2 regions of the Pseudoalteromonas sp. MMG012 genome follow, and region 1 is predicted to be linked to the other one. Evidence: predicted binding sites of a transcription regulator. Region 1 holds the regulator's gene; the other holds the start of a gene.
What was found. The regulator sigma-54, encoded in region 1, starts transcription at its own class of promoters, with help from an activator protein. The targets are predictions, from matches to a motif close to GTTGGCACGNNNNTNGNNT.

Region 1 (5,136 bases):
CACCCATATCTTCCGTAGCGGCGGCAATAAGCTCAGGGTCCATTTTTGCGATAATGCCAAGACGCACATCTTCAGACAGTTCTTCCAGTACGTCACCTTGTATATCAGGGTCGACCAGCTTCCAAAGCTGGGTACGTACTTTGTGCGGTGAAGATTCAAGTAATAGGGCCGTATCACATGGAGCTGTTTCTGCTAAAATTCGCCTGACTTGAACAAATTGTCCACTATTAAGCGCAAGCGTGACTTGCTGGAGTTGTTGTAGCGTATAATCTTGTTCAAGCGCTTCAGGCATAGGCGTCCTAATGATGTTGTTTTGTTAGTATCTTTACGCGTACCCAGGTGATTTTATACTATATAATAAGAAATTGAGTGATGCAGAGGTACGCAGCCTTTGGCTTGAGAGTTTAACGTACTTTAGAGTGTGTTGCCATGTGAGAAAGAGGTAATAATATTAACTTCTTGTGCTTGGAAAGTTATTCTTGCTCGTGAAATTTTTGTTCTATCAAGGTGCCAATCGCGTTTAAGGCAGATTGAGCATCAGGCCCTTCGCACTTGATCCTTACGTATTTTCCTTGGCTACTTTCTAACAAAAGTAATGCCAAAACACTGTCGCCAGCAGCTTCTTTGTCATCTTGGTATAAGGTAATTTTTGCGTCGAACTTGATGGCCAGTTGTGCCAGTACTGTTGCGGCTCTGGCATGCAGACCACACTTATTCTGAATTAAGAAAGTACCCTCATAATACATTGTATTAATTGTTTTGCTCACGATGACGGATCTGAACATTTGGATGAGATCGTTGAAAACTTTCCCCAATTGTTTGCGCTAAATACACAGAGCGATGTTGCCCGCCTGTACAGCCGATAGCGATGGTAAGATAGCTGCGGTTATTACGTTCAAGATGGGGTAACCACGTTTGTACAAAGGTTTGAATTTGCCAAGTGAATTTTTGTACGATGCTATGCCCAGCTAAATACTCTTGAACGGGTTGATCTAAGCCCGTTAGTGGTTTTAGTTCTGGTTCCCAATGAGGGTTAGGCAGGAAGCGTGCATCAAACACATAATCAGCATCTTTTGGCATGCCGTGTTTAAAGCCAAAAGATAAAAAGGTAATAATAAGTTGTTTATCTTTTTTACCTAAAATCCGCTCACGGATAGATTCAGCTAACTGGTGGACACTGAGGTCGGTTGTATCAATAAATACATCGGCACTGGTGATCAGTACATCCAATAGCTGCTTTTCTTCTTTAATCGCCAGATCTAATGGTAAGTTATTTATAGAGAGTGGGTGTAGCCTGCGAGTTTCAGAAAAGCGTTTGATCAATGTTTGATCATCACTGTCCAAGTAAAATAATATCGGATTAGCAAATCCTGGTAAATACTCAAGAATATCGTTGAACTCTTGCTGTTGTTTTGGCAAGTTACGCACATCAATACTGACCGCAATTTTGTCATAGCTCTCAGACACGCTTCTAACCAAAGACGGAAGTAAATTGACCGGAATATTGTCAACACAATAGTAGCCTAAATCTTCTAACACTCTTAATGCAACGGACTTCCCAGAACCAGAGCGACCACTAATAATGATTAATTCCACAATTATCCCCTATTTACTAATCTTGAGCCTTAATAATACTATAGAGCTCGGTATCATTGCAGGCATGTCTCAACTGCTTACAGAACTCTTTATCTTTTAAGCTTTCAGCAATTGCAGCGAGTGTTTTCAGATGCTGTTGATTATCACCTTCAGGTACAATGAGTGCAACAAAAATATCGACTGGACGATTGTCTATGGCATCGAATGGAACTGGTTTTTTACTAACTAATATCATCGCAAAAACTTGTTCGATACCTTGCATTCTGCCATGTGGAATAGCGATGCCTTTACCAATTCCAGTGCTGCCTAACTTCTCTCTAGACATGAGTGCAGATAAAACATCATGCTGTTCTAGGTGGGGTAACTGTTCATGTGTAAGTTCGCTAACGTATTCGAGAATACGTTTTTTGCTATTAAAAAGGACCGCAGCTTTACTGCAGTCCTTGTTGATTATTGAGCTAAGTTTCATGGTTAATGTCGAGTAAGCTTTTCTTTGTGTTTGATTACTTGTCTGTCTAGCTTGTCAACCAAACCATCAATAGCAGCATACATATCTTGATGCTCGGTAGAGGCAAATACTTCTGCTCCGCTTAAGTGTAAGGTCGCTTCGGCTTTTTGTACGAGTTTTTCAACATCTAAAATCACATGCACATTATTGATATGATCAAAGTGCCTTTCTAGCTTCGCAAACTTGGTGTTGACATAGTCTCTTAGTGATTCAGTTACTTCTACGTGACGACCAGTTAAATTTAGTTGCATGAGCATTTTCCTTCTTTGATATTACGTCTTATATCAAGCTTTTACGCTGATTCGACGGTGGAATGGCTAACGACTCCCGATATTTTGCTATCGTACGTCGGGCCACTTTGATTCCTTGCTCTGCCAATATATCCGCAATTTTGCTATCACTTAATGGCTTAGCAGTATTTTCGGCGGCAATGAGCTTTTTGATCAATGCTCTAATCGCTGTGGAAGAGCATTCACCTCCGTTTTCGGTACTCACATGGCTCGAGAAGAAATATTTCAACTCAAAAATGCCCCTAGGTGTGTGCATATATTTTTGTGTTGTGACACGTGAAATAGTGGACTCATGCATCTCTACCATTTCAGCCACATCATTTAGCACCATAGGTTTCATTGCTTCAGGGCCATGTTCAAAGAATGCCTGTTGTTGCTGCACAATGCAATTAGTTACTTTCATTAACGTATCATTGCGGCTTTCTAAGCTTTTAATAAACCATTTAGCTTCTTGTAAATGCGAACGAATAAATTGACTATCAGTGCTTGATTTCATTGAGCGAGACATCGCCGCATAGTGATCATTGACTCTAATTTTCGGCATTGAATCAGGGTTTAATTCAACTAACCATCGGCCTTTCACTTTTTTCACAGAGACATCAGGTATGACATATTCAGACTCTTCGCGGATGATACTGGCCGCAGGTTTTGGATTTAAGCTGTGTATTAGAGTCATGACTTCTTTTAAATCGGACTCTTTCAGCTTCGTCTTTTTCATTAGCGTTCGATAGTCTCGACTTGCAAGTAAGTCGATATGTTCGGTGAGCACATGTTTAGTATGTTCCAGCCAAGGTGTACTTTTATCAAACTGATTAAGCTGGATACATAAACATTCTTGTAAGCTCCGAGCAGCAATGCCGACAGGGTCAAATAATTGAATGCGTTTCAGGACAGCCTCAATTTCATCAAGTTCAATGGCATCTTCTGAACTCTCGTCATTAAGGCTTTCTAAGATTTCATCGGTCGATAAGGTTAATAAACCACCATCATCCACGGCTTCCACAATAGCGACAGCGATCCCTCTATCAGTATCACTAAACGGGGTCAGTTCTAGTTGCCACATTAAGTATTCATGGAGCGATTCGGTGGTTGCGCCTTGGTACATGTTTTCGTCTTCAGGCATAGGGCCGCTGCTTGTTGCTGGTGCAGCACTCATGTATTCATCCCATGTGACATCCATCGCAAGTTCTTCGCTAACAGTGTCTTTACTCATAGCCGCGTCTGCATCAAGCTCATAGTCACTGACTGGAGCTTCTTCAATACTGTCTGAATTAGATTCTTCTTTCGAGAGCTCTTTATGTTCTTTTTCTATATTTTCGTTGTCGTTTTCATGCTCTGATTCTTCAACTTCCAGTAATGGGTTGCTGTCCAAGGCTTCTTGGATTTCTTGTTGGAGATCTAGCGTGCTCAATTGCAACAAGCGGATAGCCTGTTGTAATTGGGGTGTCATGGTTAATTGCTGACCCATGCGCAGCTGTAACGATTGCCTCATGTATCTCTAACAATCCTTTCTATTAATCAATTATTAAAATTACCTAGATACTATAACTATAGCCTGAATTGTTCACCTAGGTAGACATCTCGAACAGTTTGATCGGCAAGCACGTGTTCTGGAGTACCTGATGCAATTAATTCACCATGTGAAACTATGTATGCTTTTTCGCACACATCAAGTGTTTCTCGTACATTATGATCTGTGATCAGAACACCTATACCGCGTTTTTTTAAATGTTCGATAATTTTCTTTATATCTAACACCGAAATTGGGTCAACACCAGCAAAAGGCTCATCTAACAGGATAAATTTTGGGTTTGCGGCTAAAGCGCGAGCAATTTCGACTCTTCGACGTTCACCTCCTGACAATGCCATACCTTGACTTGTACGTATATGTTGGATGTTGAATTCATCTAATAATTCATTAAGAATTTGCTCTCGATCAGGTTTACTCAGCTCATTACGAGTTTCTAAAATAGCCATTAAGTTCTGGTAAACGGTTAACTTTCGAAAGATGGAAGATTCTTGCGGTAAATAACCTATGCCTAACCTTGCTCGACTGTGCATCGGTAACAGGGTGATATCGTGGTCATCAATTGTTACGGTACCGTTGTCGCTTGGCACTAATCCAACAATCATATAAAAACTGGTCGTTTTACCTGCCCCGTTGGGGCCTAGCAAGCCAACAATACTGCCTGCCTCGACGGCAAGGCTGACATTTTTTACGACTTGTCGTCCTTTGTAGCTTTTAGCCAAAGCGGTTGCAGTCAAAGTACTCATTTATTATTTGCCTTGTTCTTTATTCGATTTTTTTTCTGGGACTAGAATTGTGTGTACTCGGCCAGTATTTTCATTACCCTTTTCAGCATTTATTAATTGTTTATCCATATCGTAAATTATGGATTGTGCTTTTATGATTTGGCCTGCTTGGTTAATTTCTGCATCACCTTTGATTGTCAGCTTTTTATTCGCTACATCATATCGAACCTCACTCGCCGTGGCACTTAATACGGTGCCATCAGCTTGTGTCTCGGTAAAACGCGCTGGGTTACCTGTAGCGACAAGCAGTTGTTTATTTTCTCCTAACTCAGCCCGTCTATGCACTTCTAGGCGATCAGCGTTAATTTGTCTATTACCATGTATAATTTCAACATTTTGTTCAAAAATACCAATGTTGGTTTTTAATTGTGCGGTTTGCTTGCCTGCTTTAATTGATACTTGTGATGCAAAGTCATTATTGTTGGCCGC
Region 2 (5,136 bases), on a different contig from region 1:
GAGCTGCGCTGTCCCCAGCTAAGTCTGTATTTACTCTATCTTGGCCAACACTGGCACTCAATCGCTGACTTAAGCTCCCTAAACGCTTTTCAGCCTCTTTTAACCACCCTCGTAAATTATCGGCTCTGGCATAAAACTGACTATCTCGGTTATTCGGATCAGCAATCTGATCGCGATACGCCACTAAATGCTCAATACCTACTCGGTATTCGCCTTCAGCGCTCGGCCAAGCCCACGCTGTAGAACTAATATTGAACTGAGGTTGGGCTTTTTTAAGTGCCAAATGCTCTGTAGATTGAGACTGAGAACGACTAAAGTCTTTGCGCATAGACAAGGCCAAATCACGTACCATTTCCAGTGCGCCGTACTCCCATGCTGGCATATTATCCATAAACACACTTGGCGGCAGCACATCATTCGACAAATACCCACCGGGCTTGTCTAACAACGTCGTGCTCACTTCAACCAATGTATTTGCCGTCACATAGCCAACCACTCGCTGCTGTGTTCCTTGCTGTGATTGCTGCTCAGCTGCAGCGATAACATCAAACAACGCTGGCTCAGAACTCCAATAAATAGCAAGTATATAGCCACCGAACAACAAGGTAATGAAGCCTGCTATTACTTTATTTAAATGTTGCTGCATGATCACTCCTCATGATGATGGTGTGCGTTTTTAACTTTTTTGAATGAGTCTTTTAAAGAAACAACGTGTATTTGTGTAAAGACTTGTTCGCCATTTGCAAAGTGTAATGTCAATTTGCGTTTTTCACCTGTCGTTAACGCTGATTTTGGCTCAAAAGCCATTAAATGATAACCTCCAGGTTGAAATTTCACTTGCGTTTTTGCTTTGATAACAAGTTTGTCTACTTGCTGCATTTTCATCATACCATTGTGGTGCACATGCTCATGGATCTCTACGCGACCAAGGCCTGAAATGGTTGCCTTAACCAAGGTCAGTTTGGTATCTCTCTTATTCTCTAAAGTAAAGTAGGCTGCAGTTGATTTTGCAGCAGGAAGAAAAGCCCGTATTTTTGCATCATCAATCGATACATACGCCTCACTGTGATGATGCTTTTGTGCACCAGCAGATACATGCTCATGATTTTGATTAGAAAAAGCGAACGTTGTAAAAAATAAACTCGAACTCAACATAATATACTTAGCAATCATATGCTTTCCTTAAATAAAACAGCCACGGTTCAAATCATACCATGAAGTCAGCTATTTCGTGCTAATTAGCCTATGATAGCGTGTAAAATCATGTCGACACCCCCTCACTTAGTAACCAACCGACCCCCACCAGCATCAATAGCGGGATCGCAATAACCACAGAGTTAAATAATAAAGCCAGTATACCTCCAACAAGTAACACTAAACCAAGGCCAACCACACCGATACTTACCAGCGCAAACAAAGCGATAACCGCGACAATCCCAACAAGCAACCCCGCTAACTCCATACCAACCCAGCTCAGTTCACCCATAAAATTTGAGATACTCAGCCATGCAAGTGGCGCGTTTAGCCATGAAATCGTTGAATAAAGAAAAAGTGCAATCAGAATTAAGAAAACAGTTTTCATGGCGCCCTCCTTAATGGCTCTTTGTTGGCAGTGTATAATAAGCAACACCGTAGGCAATCAGGGTTAATACCGGAAACTTTAAGAATAAAAACAAGACGACAACGCGGGTCAGCCAACGCGGCATATTAAACCGCTCTGCAAGCCCAGCACACACACCGCCCAACTTCTTATTTTTTATATGACGAAAACACTGCTGTTTAAAATTCGATTTAGATTGTGTATACATAATAACTCCAAAATAACTGATGTTGTTGCTTTATTGCTATGTACTGACTTGCAAAAAAACGGGCTTTAGTTAAGCGCTAACCTGAGATGTACGTGCCGCTATTTGCTGTTTCAATAACGCCAATTCACTGCTCAACTTTTCCTCTTTATCTAACGCATCAAATTGTGCTTGTGTACTCTGTTGACCAACATCATAGCTTTCAACTTCAGATTCAATCCGCTCAACTTTTCGTTCTAAATGCTCAAACCTAGCCAATACATTGTCAACATTATCTGATGCGAGCGCTTGTCTCACTCGTACTTGTGCTGATACCACGCGCTCACGTCGCAACAACTGTTGTTCGGTATGACTTAACGCATTAATTTTAGTTATTAAGCGGTCTGCATCAGCATTTAACTGTTCAAGCGCTTGAGCTAGCTTTAATTGCTGAGGCTGTAGTTCATCAATCTGTCCAATCAATGTATATTTATGATTTAGCGCTGCTTTTGCTAAATCATCCCGTGCTTTAGTTAATGCGTGCTCGGCTTTTTGCTGCCAATCATCAGCTTGCTTTTGTTTTGTTTCAATTTGCCGTGTGAGTGCCTTTTGTTCACAAATAATGGTCGCTGCCATAGATCGACACTCAGCCAAAGCATCTCGTAACTCGGTTTTAATGTGAGATGTCATTTTCTGTGGATCTTCAGCTTTATCTAAAAACGCAGACACTTCTGATTTAATAATATCTTCAATTCGATTAATTAAGGCCATGGTCGGCTCCTTTGCATTGGCGTAAATAAAATACTGACATAATGTATAAACAATACATTCCAATCTTTATGCCAAAGATAAAAAGAAACTAAAAATCAGCTAGTTAACATGAGATAAATAAAATTATGAAAAAAGGTAATTGATGATTTTGACTAAAAAGTGGTGTTTTAAACTAAAAAACCACACAATTTAATTGCATGGTTGTATTAAATAAATGTAGCCTAGTAATTACTCAGGCACGCATTCCAACGCTTTTTCCATCACGCGGATATCCGCCCCTTGTTTATGGCCATTTTCAGACAAATGACGCCTAAACGCGCGGCCTCCAGGCTGACTTTGAAAAATACCCAGCATATGACGCGCAATGTGCCAAAAATTAGCCCCTTGCGTCATTTGGGCTTCAAAATAATCATACATGCTGCGTACAACATCGTGCCGACTTAGTGTAAAAGCGGGTTCGCCATATAAAAGTGCATCAACTTGGCTCAGCATATACGGGTTGCTATACGCTTCTCGGCCAATCATCACACCGTCAAGGTGCACTAAGTGTTTTTGACAGTCTTCCAATGTTTTAACGCCACCATTTATACTAATATGTAACTCTGGAAAATCTTGTTTCAGCTGATATACACGTGGATAATCAAGCGGTGGCACCTCTCGATTTTCTTTGGGGCTCAACCCTTTCAACCATGCTTTACGTGCATGAATAATAAAATCATCACACCCAGCTTGTTTCGATGCATCAATAAGCGCAGTTAAAAATGCATAAGAATCTTGCTCATCAATACCAATACGAGTTTTAACCGTTACCGGTATATCTACCTCTGCTTTCATAGCAGCCACACATTCTGCAACCAGCTGAGGTTCAGCCATTAAACACGCGCCAAAGCGACCGTTTTGAACTCGGTCTGATGGACAGCCCACATTTAGATTAATTTCATTGTAACCGTATTCACCTGCACGCTTGGCGCATTCTGCCAGCGCTTTAGGGTCAGACCCACCAAGCTGAAGCGCCACTGGCATTTCATGCGCACCAAATGCCAAGTAATCTCCCTTGCCAAACAAAATCGCACCCGTTGTGATCATTTCAGTATATAGTACTGCATGTTTACTTAATTTTCGGTGGAAAGTGCGGCAATGTTTGTCAGTCCAATCCAACATAGGTGCCACGGAAAAGCGTCTAAAATCACCTGATTGTGTTATTAAGTGATCATTGCTTTTGACTTGATTCATTTGGCTCATTGACAACCTCATCCAGAAACGATATTAAACCGCGATCATATTACGAGGCAAACATACCATAAGCCAATCATAACAGCGCATAAATTAGGAGCGGCAGTATACACTATCCCCCTTAAAACTGCATGTATTCACACCTCGGTATTAGTTACGCCAAGTAACTTGGTTCGGCTGGTATTATCAGCACATGTAAGTAAAGGCTGGTTAACTAAGCGGCCAATTGCCATGTAAAGTTGCCTGCATATTTGCCAAGCCTCTTTTCCAGCGTACAAATACAATATAAACTAGCGACTTAGGTATTAAGTAGGTAAATAGTTTACATGAAGTCGCATTTAGGCCGCCGAGCATTTTCAGCTATGGAACTACACACGCTTTTTAATGGTTATATTTACGCTGATGAAAGGCAGAAACGCGAACAACCTAAACACTGGCACTTTTGGTTACCATTAATTGCTTACTATACAGGTGCTTATAGCGATGAGATTGGCAGTCTTAACCTATCTGATATCATTAAAAAAGACGGCGTACATTGCTTTAGCTTTACCACACACGGGAAAATTCGCCACCGACTCATTCCCATTCATACCGCCTTGTGGCAAGCTGGCCTTGAAGATTACATCAAACATGTAACTGATGAACAACACGCTCGGTTACTGTATGACTTACCCAGTAAGTCGGGCCGTTATAGTGAAAAGGTCAGAATATGGTTTTCTGGTGAAGGTGAACGGTTAGGCTATTTACAAAAGTGTGACTTGCCTTCCATTGATCAACAAGGCCAAAAAACCGCAATCAGCAGCTTAAGACTCAACTTTGAACAACAGATACGGATTGCAGCGCTACAAAGAGCCAATAAATCGGCTTTTTATTATTTATTGGGGTTAAAAGATGAGGTGTTAACAGCGCCACCGCCATTCGCTATCTTAAAGCAAGTCGTCGCCCCTATTCGGGTGATTAATAACAACGTACATTGGCAGCGATTTTTAGCCCGACACCACTGATATGCCATAAAAAGGCAACCTCTTTCCAAACCTCTCTCTCAGTGACACCGTATTACCTTTTGTGGCTTACAGGCCCACACAAAAAACAGGACCCCTTTTCCCTGTCATATGGCAACGCAGCCAGATAACGATAAAAACACGTATAAGTAAGTGCGTATCACTATGCTCATATCACTAAACGTATACAAATAAACACGCGCAAAAAAGCCGCTAAAAAGCGGCTTTTTTAACTAAGGTATTAACTAATTAAATTAGTTAGCACCTGTTGTTGATGTTTCACACGTTACACGTACATCACCAGTCTCATCTGTACCGTCTGGCGTTATTGTGAATGACGTAGTCGC

Region 2: a site for sigma-54 is predicted at 2,613-2,631, ahead of J8L97_RS03520 (PspA/IM30 family protein). Genes of this name have one in related genera too.

Annotation. Positions count from the first base shown of each region.
Region 1 is NZ_JAGJEF010000010.1:33,225-38,360, forward strand. Features, by position in the region: gene mgtE (magnesium transporter) at 1-292, opposite strand, end outside; gene J8L97_RS05355 (HPr family phosphocarrier protein) at 474-746, opposite strand; gene rapZ (RNase adapter RapZ) at 751-1,596, opposite strand; gene J8L97_RS05365 (PTS sugar transporter subunit IIA) at 1,613-2,065, opposite strand; gene hpf (ribosome hibernation promoting factor) at 2,068-2,355, opposite strand; gene J8L97_RS05375 (RNA polymerase factor sigma-54) at 2,384-3,886, opposite strand; gene lptB (LPS export ABC transporter ATP-binding protein) at 3,943-4,668, opposite strand; gene lptA (lipopolysaccharide transport periplasmic protein LptA) at 4,672-5,136, opposite strand, start outside.
Region 2 is NZ_JAGJEF010000006.1:49,921-55,056, forward strand. Features, by position in the region: gene J8L97_RS03500 (DUF2333 family protein) at 1-646, opposite strand, end outside; gene J8L97_RS03505 (copper chaperone PCu(A)C) at 649-1,173, opposite strand; gene J8L97_RS03510 (hypothetical protein) at 1,262-1,582, opposite strand; gene J8L97_RS03515 (PspC domain-containing protein) at 1,593-1,808, opposite strand; gene J8L97_RS03520 (PspA/IM30 family protein) at 1,878-2,555, opposite strand; gene dusA (tRNA dihydrouridine(20/20a) synthase DusA) at 2,784-3,797, opposite strand; gene J8L97_RS03530 (hypothetical protein) at 4,115-4,792, shown strand; gene J8L97_RS03535 (hypothetical protein) at 5,044-5,136, opposite strand, start outside.